2 linked regions of the Variovorax paradoxus genome follow. The protein of the gene in region 1 binds, or shares a complex with, the protein of each later gene. Links are inferred from orthologs where the notes say so. Each region holds a gene or a part of one and is shown in the gene's direction. Other genes may lie near its edges.

Region 1 (4,035 bases):
GCCGGTGCGCAGGTCACCTGAGGCGGAAAGTGGTTGCCATGCACGCTTGTTGTGCGCCGCACCATTTCGAACGCATGCGGGCGGCTGTTCAGCGCCGTGATGCCGTGTCCAGGGGCAGGTAGTCGGCCATGGCGAGCATCGACTCGGCCACATCCACGAGCCGGCGCTTCTGGTTCATGGCAGTCTGCAGCAGCATCTTGTGGGCTTCGTTCTCGCTCATGCGGCGGTGGGCCATCAGGAGGCCCTTGGCGCGTTCGACCAGCTTGCGCTCGTTGAGCGAGGCGCGAACGGTTTCGAGCTCTTCGCTCATGGCCTGCAGGCGGTGCGATTGCTCCTGCACCATGTCGAGCACCGAGCGTTCGAGGTGCCGTCCGTATTGGGCCGGTGCCGTGGCCTCGGTGCCGGTGTCGTCGAAGAAGACGGCGCCTTCCGTTTGCGGCGCAAGGGTGCCGAGCACCTCTTGGTACTTCTGCAGTTCGCCGCGTGCCTGTGCAATCTTGCGGGCGCAGAGTTCGCGCAGTTCTTCGGCCAACCGATGCTCGACGGTTTTCATGGCGTCGATGCGGCGGGTGCAGCAGTCGAACCACGTCTGGCTCAGCCGGGCGTCGGGCGCGGCCGACGAAGCCGCCTGGGCCGAGGTCACGCTCATGCGGCGCAGGCGCTCGATCTCGGCCATGACGGCGTCGGACTGGCTTTGGTGCCAGAGCGCAAGCACGCCGCTGCTCGAAAAGTCGATGAAGACCTGGAAGCAGCGCTCCTGCAGCTCGATGAGGTGCAGCCATTGCTGGCGCTGCGCCTCGTCGGCACGCCCCACTGCCAACGACGCGGCTCCGAAGGCGCGCTCCTGGCCGGCAAATTCCTTGCCCTGCATGAAGTTGAACATCGCGACGAGCAGGCGCGAAATTTCGGGGTCCGTCGCGCCGTCGGCGGCCTCGAACACCACCGCCAGCAGGCCTGCAACGAGCTTGGCGAAAGCGGCGGTGGCCTGGGCGGGCGTCAGTTCGAGCGCAGCAACGCGGCGGCGTAGCGCGGGCAAGCCGTCCAGGCCGGGAAGCACCCAGGCAATGCGGCTGAAGAGGCGGGCGCTATTGCCCGCGGTGGCGCCCGGTCGGCCTTCGGTTTCGAGCTGGTCGAAGCCAGCGCGCACCTCCTGTTCGAGCGCCAAGCATTCTGCGATCTGCGGATCGCGCTGGTCGGCGAAGCGGACCCCGCGAGAGGCGAGAAACACGTTGGACATGCCGCGCTCCCGCTGCAGCGCATGAACGAGCCGCGCGATCAGCCCGACCAGGTCGCTGGTGCGCGCGAGCTGGTCGAGCTCGTCAATTTCGCACTTTCTGGCGGCGATCAGGAAATTCAGTCCGGATTTCATGGCGGGGAGGGGAGGCAAAAGGCGTGCTGCAACATCCGTGCCGCACGGGCATTCCGTGCCGCCTACACTCCTCTGGATGCTTCTTCTGGGAATCGAATCCTCCTGCGACGAAACCGGCGTGGCACTGGTTGAATCGCACGGCGACGCGCTGCCGCTGTTGCGTTCGCACGCGCTGCACAGCCAGATCGCCATGCACCAGGCCTACGGCGGCGTGGTGCCCGAACTCGCCAGCCGCGACCACATTCGCCGCGTGCTGCCGCTGACCGAAGCCGTCATGGCGGAAGCCGGGCGCTCGCTGGCTGATATCGACGTGGTCGCCTATACGCGCGGCCCGGGCCTTGCCGGGGCCTTGCTGGTGGGCGCGGGCGTGGCGTGCGCGCTGGGGGCGGCGCTCGGCAAGCCGGTGCTCGGGGTGCATCACCTCGAGGGGCACCTGCTGTCGCCCTTCCTGAGCGTGGATCCGCCGGAGTTTCCGTTCGTGGCGCTGCTCGTTTCGGGCGGCCATACGCAGCTGATGCGGGTCGACGGTGTGGGGCGCTACGAATTGCTCGGCGAAACCATCGACGATGCGGCGGGCGAGGCTTTCGACAAGAGCGCCAAGCTCATGGGCCTGCCGTATCCGGGTGGTCCGTGGCTGGCCAAGCTGGCGGAAGAGGGCAATGCCGAGGCATTCAAGCTGCCACGGCCGCTCCTGCACAGCGGCGATCTGGACTTTTCATTCGCAGGGCTGAAGACAGCGGTGCTGACCCAGGCCAAGAAGCTAGGCGCCGGGCTGGAGGCGAGCAAGGCCGACCTGGCCGCGTCCACGCAAGCAGCCATCGTCGAGGTGCTGCTGAAGAAGTCGCTGGCCGCGCTCGGGCAGACCGGCCTGAAGCGGCTGGTGGTCGCGGGCGGAGTGGGCGCCAATCGAAGCCTGCGGGAGCAGCTCAACGCTGCATGTGCCAAGCGGGGCGTGCGCGTGCACTACCCCGAGCTGCACCTGTGCACCGACAACGGGGCAATGATCGCGATGGCGGCCGCCATGCGGCTGCAGTCGGGCTTGGCGCAGGCCAGCGAGCGCTATGCCTTCGATGTCAAGCCGCGATGGCCCATGGCTTCGCTGATGGCATCCGAGACGCAGGGGCAGGTGCCCGCGTAGCAGCAGGGCGTTGCGCGCGGCCGAGCGAGGGCACCGGCAGCACGTCGAGCATGTTGCGCCACAGCTGACGCCATTGCGGCCAGTCGTGGCCACCTTCGGTGGTGAACACCCGGCCTTCGGGCAGCGCATCCGCCAGCAGCTTGTGGTTGCTAGCAAAGCGGTCGCTCAGGCCGAACCCGAGGTAGAGCTGCGGCAGGTTCTTGGACTGTTGGGGTTCCAGGTATTGCTGGAACCAGGGCCACAGCTTGCGGTCGACTTCCTCGTCGGGCTGGGGCCCGGTCGGAGCCTGCCAGGCGCGCAGGCCGCCGGCCTTGTGGATTTCGGCGCCCAGAACGCGGCGCCCCAGGTAGGGTGCCAGCGCGACGATGCCGTCGACTGAGCCCGGCCTGGACAACTCGTGGACCAGCGCACCGAAGCCGCCGATCGAAATGCCCACGAGCCAGATCGACTTGTAGCCCTTGGCCCGCTGCGGTTCGATGACGTCCGCATGCAGGCGCTCGCTGAGCGTCTGGTCGTAGTAGTAGGAAACGTCCGCGTCCACCAGCAGCGAGTCGGCGGCCAGATGGCGCTCTCGCACGGCGCTGATGAAGCCTTCGCGTTCGAATTCGTCGGGTTTCAGGTAGGCGCCTGGCAGGAAAACCAGGAGCGTATCGGACCGTTCATTGTCGTTGGCTGACTTGAGGTGCGTGATCATGGCGTGCCTTAAGGGGCACCCGAATCCGCACCGTCAGCGATTCGGTGCGTCTGCGAGACGCCCACGAAGAAGAAAGAAGAAAAATGTGAATACGTCACATGATGTGATGTTATTCACTGTCCTATTGTGATTAGGGAGCGTCTTCAAAGTCAAAAACAATAGTTAACGACACTTTCCTCTCGTGGGCTTTGCTCGATCAGCTGATCGGCAGCTCCGAAACGCGGCTCACCGGCACTTGCTTGCCCAGCTTGAGCGTGAGCACGCCGTTCTCGAGCTTGGCCTCGCTAGCGCTCACATCGATGTCTTGCGGCAACTCGTAGGCGGCCTTGAACTGGCGCTTGGCTTCGGCCTTGCTCTCGATGCGGACCACGGTGCCTTCGATGCCGATGGAGAGGTCCTCGCGCGAAAGTCCGGGGACATCGATGGAGAGCGTCCAGCTCTTGTCGTCCTGTTCGACGAGCGGCGACTTGCGTGCGCTGGCAAAGGCTTCGTTGACGAAACGCTCGAAGGCGCGGTCGTACGAACGCGGAGCGAAGCGGGCGGTATGAAGGGCGGGTGCGAAAAACATGAAAGAACTCCTGAATGAACACAATGGGGACAAGAATGTGTGTCCCTTACACTGCGCGGCCATTCAATGCTGAGTGCCGCTTGCCACCACATCTAGGCGCGGCCGCAACCGTTTCAAGACAATGAATCCCCCCTTTATTTGGCGTCGCAAGGCCTTGAAATTTGCGGCGCTGGCGCTATGCGCGGCCCCCTTTGCCGCAGCGGCGCAAACGCCGCCGGCGCCCATCCGCCTTGCGCTGATCGAGAGCATGAGCGGCCCCTTCGCCA
Region 2 (3,536 bases), 1.5 Mb from region 1 along the record:
GGCGCCGGCCCCGGCGCTGGGGGCGCTGCGCAAGGCGGGGCTGGCCATCTTGCGCAGCGACGGCGGCTGATTCGCCCCTGGCCGGCGGGGCGACGGCGGGCCCTCGATAATCGGGGAATGCCTGCCACGCCCCGTTTTTCGCCCCGCACGCTCGGCATCGGCGCGGCCGTGGTCACCGTGCTGGTCTGGACCGCCTTCATCGTCATCGCCCGGGCCTCGGCCGGCCGTTCGCTCACGCCATTCGACCTGGCCCTGGCGCGCATCTGCGGCGCCAGCATGGTGCTGGTTCCGTGGGGGGCGTGGCTGGTCATGAAGAGCCGCCGCGAGCAACAGGGAGGCACGGCCTCCTCGCTGTTCGGGCTTTCGCCTCTTTCTTTGCGGGTGACCGCCACCGCCGGCGTCTTCGGCGGCCTCGCCTACGCCATGCTCGCGTACAGCGGCTTCTTCTTTGCGCCCGCGGGCCATGCCGCGGTGCTGATGCCGGGCAGCCTGCCGCTGTGGACCACGCTGCTCGCCGCCCTGGTGCTGCGCGACCGCATCACGCCGGCCCGCGCTTTCGGCTTGGCGCTGATCGTTGCCGGCGACCTCATGGTCGGCGGGCGCAGCCTGCTGCACGCCTTCGAGGGCGGCGAGGTCTGGAAGGGCGACCTGCTTTTCATGGGCGCGGCCTTCTGCTGGGCCTGCTACAGCGTGGTGGCACGCCGCCATGGGCTCGACGCGGTGCGCGCGACCATCGCCATCACCGTGTTCGCGCTGCTGACCTATGTGCCGGTGTACAGCCTGCTGGTGGCGGGCGGCGCGGTCGTGAGCCACATCGGCTCCGCGCCGTGGGGCGAGGTGGCGTTCCAGATGCTGTTCCAGGGCATTGGCTCGGTGGTGATCTCGGGCATTACCTTCACGAAGATGATTCAATATTTCGGGCCCGTGCGCAGCACCATGATCACTGCGCTGGTGCCCGGCCTCTCGGCCTTCGGCGCGGTGATCTGGCTCGACGAGCCGTTGTACTGGAACCTGGTTGCCGGCCTGCTGCTGGTGACCGCCGGCATCCTGTTCGGCGTGCAGAAAGCCGCTGCGGGCCGCGCAGCCGCAGTGCCCGCGATTCCGGCCGCCGCAGCCATGGGGCGCCGCGATGCATAAGCTCCTGGCCTTCGACACCAGTACCGAACACCTGTCGGTAGCGGTGCGCCACGGCGAGCGCCTTTTCACGCACAGCGGCGCCGGCGGCGCGCAGGCGTCGAGCACGCTGATTCCGCTCATCCTGCAATTGCTGGCCGAGGCCGGGCTCGAACTGGCCGCGCTCGACGCCATTGCCTTCGGCCGCGGGCCGGGTTCCTTCACGGGCTTGCGCACCGCCTGCTCGGTGGCGCAGGGCCTGGCCTTCGGCTCCGGTGTGCGGTTGCTGCCAGTCGACACGCTGCTGGCCGTGGCCGAGGAAGCGCGCCATGCCTTCGGCGCCCGCCAGGTGGTTGCGGTGCTCGATGCGCGCATGGACCAGCTCTATGCCGCCCGCTACGACTTCGAAGGCGGGGGCGAACTCGGTGCGTTGCAAGGCCGGGACGACGAGCCGCTGCTGCTGGCCCCCGAGGCGCTCGAAGTGCCCGCCGGATGGGCGCTCGCCGGCAACGCCTTTACCGCCTACGGCCCGCGCCTGGCGCCCGCCGCGGCGCGCCACGAGGTGCTGCCGACCGCCACCGCCATGCTCCGGCTCGCACCGGCACTGCTGGCCGCCGGGCGCACGGTGGATGCGGCACATGCCTGGCCGCTCTATGTTCGCGATAAAGTGGCGCAAACCACGGAAGAGCGTGCCGCCATCAAAGCGGCCGCGGTTGCGATTTCACCGGTGACCAACCCATGAGTGCCGTTCTTCAGCCCGTCGAAGCCCGACTCGAACCGCTCACCATCGAGCGGCTCGAGGCTGTGTGCGCGGTGGAGCAGACGGCCTACAGCCATCCCTGGACACGCGGGAACTTCATCGATTCCATGGCCGTTGGCTACCACTGCCAGTGCCTGCTCGCGCCGGTGTCGCTGCCGAACCTGGCCACGCCGGTTACCAGCCTCGGCGAAACGCTGATCGGCTATTACGTCGCCATGAAAGGCGTCGACGAGGTGCATCTGCTCAATATCACCGTGGCGCCGGCTTTCCAGCGCCAGGGCTGGGCGCCGTTGATGCTCGAGGCGCTGACCGGGTGGTCGCGCGGCGAAGGCGCGCAGTGGCTGTGGCTCGAGGTGCGCGAAAGCAACCAGCGCGCGCTCGACATCTATGTGCGCCAGGGTTTCCGCAGCGTCGGCGTGCGCAAGGGCTACTACCCGGCGCACGAAGGCAAGCGCGAAGACGCCGTCGTCATGAGCCTGAGATTGAACGAAACAGGCTCCGCCTGGGGAGCCCTGCGATGAGTGCGGTACAGACATTGAAGCTCGATGCGCGCCAGCGCGCGATGCTCGACGAGATGGGGGTGAAGGTCTGGTGGCCGATGCCCGAGGTCGTCGAGGCGGCCCCCGTCGTTGCAGCGGCGCAAGCAGTGACGGCGGAGCCGCCGCCTGCCGATGCACGCGAGCCGTACGCCGCCGAAACGCCGGTGGTGCCCATGGCCCCGCCTGCGCATGCACCGGCCGCGCGGCCCGCCATGGCACAGCCGCCGGCGGCACGCCCAGTTGCTGCAGCACCGCTCGCCCATGGCGCCGCCGTGCTGGTCGAAATGCCGCGCCGCCTGTACGCCGACGCCGGAACCGGACCGGCCCAAGGCGGCTGGCTGGTCGTGGCCGACATGCCGCCCGAGGCCGACGGTCGCCACGGAGAGCCCTTTGCGGGTGACGCCGGCAAGCTGCTCGACAACATGCTGCGCGCCCTCAAGCTGCATGATGGCAAGACGCCGGTGCACCTGATGCGAACGCACCGCGGCGTGGCCGCCGGCCAGCCCGGCAGCCCGCGTCCCATGGCCGAGGCTTTCGAGGAACATGCCGCCGCGCTGGCGCCCAGCATGGTGCTCGCCATGGGGCCGCTGGCCGCCCAAAGCCTGATGCAAAGCACCGACCCGCTCGGCAAGCTGCGCGGCCGCGTCGTGCCGCTGCACTCGGTCAACGGCGTGCCGGTGGTGGCCACTTACCACCCGGCGTACCTGCTGCGAAACCCCGCCGACAAGGCGCGCGCCTGGGCCGACCTGTGCCTGGCGGCCGACCAGCAAACGCCGTCGAATTAAGCGGCGGCCCGCGGGTCCTTAAAATCGGGCCCCATGACTTTCCTCGACAAGCTGGCCGCCGCACAGCAAAAAAACGGTTCGTTGCTCTGCGTGGGGCTCGATCCGGAGCCAGCCAAGTTCCCGGGGCAACTCAAGGGCGACGCCAGCCGCATCTATGACTTCTGCGCGCGCATCGTCGATGCGACCGCCGACCTGGTCATCGCCTTCAAGCCGCAGATTGCCTATTTCGCGGCCCACCGCGCCGAAGCCCAGCTGGAGCAACTGATGGAACACATGCGCCGCAATGCGCCCCATGTGCCCGTCATCCTGGACGCCAAGCGCGGCGACATCGGCTCCACC

What was found. Proteins that work in one complex are often made in the same cells at the same time.
Region 2: the proteins of tsaD (region 1) and tsaB are in contact, whole or in part, in a solved structure (PDB 4WQ4), measured with the Escherichia coli proteins. The link is inferred for Variovorax paradoxus from one-to-one orthologs.

What each region holds. Positions count from the first base shown.
Region 1 is NZ_CP046622.1:3,863,043-3,867,077, reverse strand. Bases 530-3,476 are described here. They hold tsaD (tRNA (adenosine(37)-N6)-threonylcarbamoyltransferase complex transferase subunit TsaD), read left to right. Parts: upstream 530-1,445; coding sequence 1,446-2,507; downstream 2,508-3,476. Other genes in these bases: GOQ09_RS17980 (Hsp20/alpha crystallin family protein), read right to left, coding at 3,398-3,476; GOQ09_RS17985 (alpha/beta hydrolase-fold protein), read right to left, coding at 2,443-3,201; GOQ09_RS17995 (nitrate regulatory protein), read right to left, coding at 530-1,369. In the rest of the region: more of GOQ09_RS17995, read right to left, coding at 89-529; more of GOQ09_RS17980, read right to left, coding at 3,477-3,769; GOQ09_RS17975 (branched-chain amino acid ABC transporter substrate-binding protein), read left to right, coding at 3,891-4,035.
Region 2 is NZ_CP046622.1:5,341,078-5,344,613, reverse strand. Bases 1-2,992 are described here. They hold tsaB (tRNA (adenosine(37)-N6)-threonylcarbamoyltransferase complex dimerization subunit type 1 TsaB), read left to right. Parts: upstream 1-1,129; coding sequence 1,130-1,855; downstream 1,856-2,992. Other genes in these bases: GOQ09_RS24980 (uracil-DNA glycosylase family protein), read left to right, coding at 2,391-2,992; rimI (ribosomal protein S18-alanine N-acetyltransferase), read left to right, coding at 1,852-2,394; GOQ09_RS24995 (DMT family transporter), read left to right, coding at 118-1,137; GOQ09_RS25000 (DeoR/GlpR family DNA-binding transcription regulator), read left to right, coding at 1-70. In the rest of the region: more of GOQ09_RS24980, read left to right, coding at 2,993-3,197; pyrF (orotidine-5'-phosphate decarboxylase), read left to right, coding at 3,231-3,536. UniProt on the Escherichia coli protein: Required for the formation of a threonylcarbamoyl group on adenosine at position 37 (t(6)A37) in tRNAs that read codons beginning with adenine.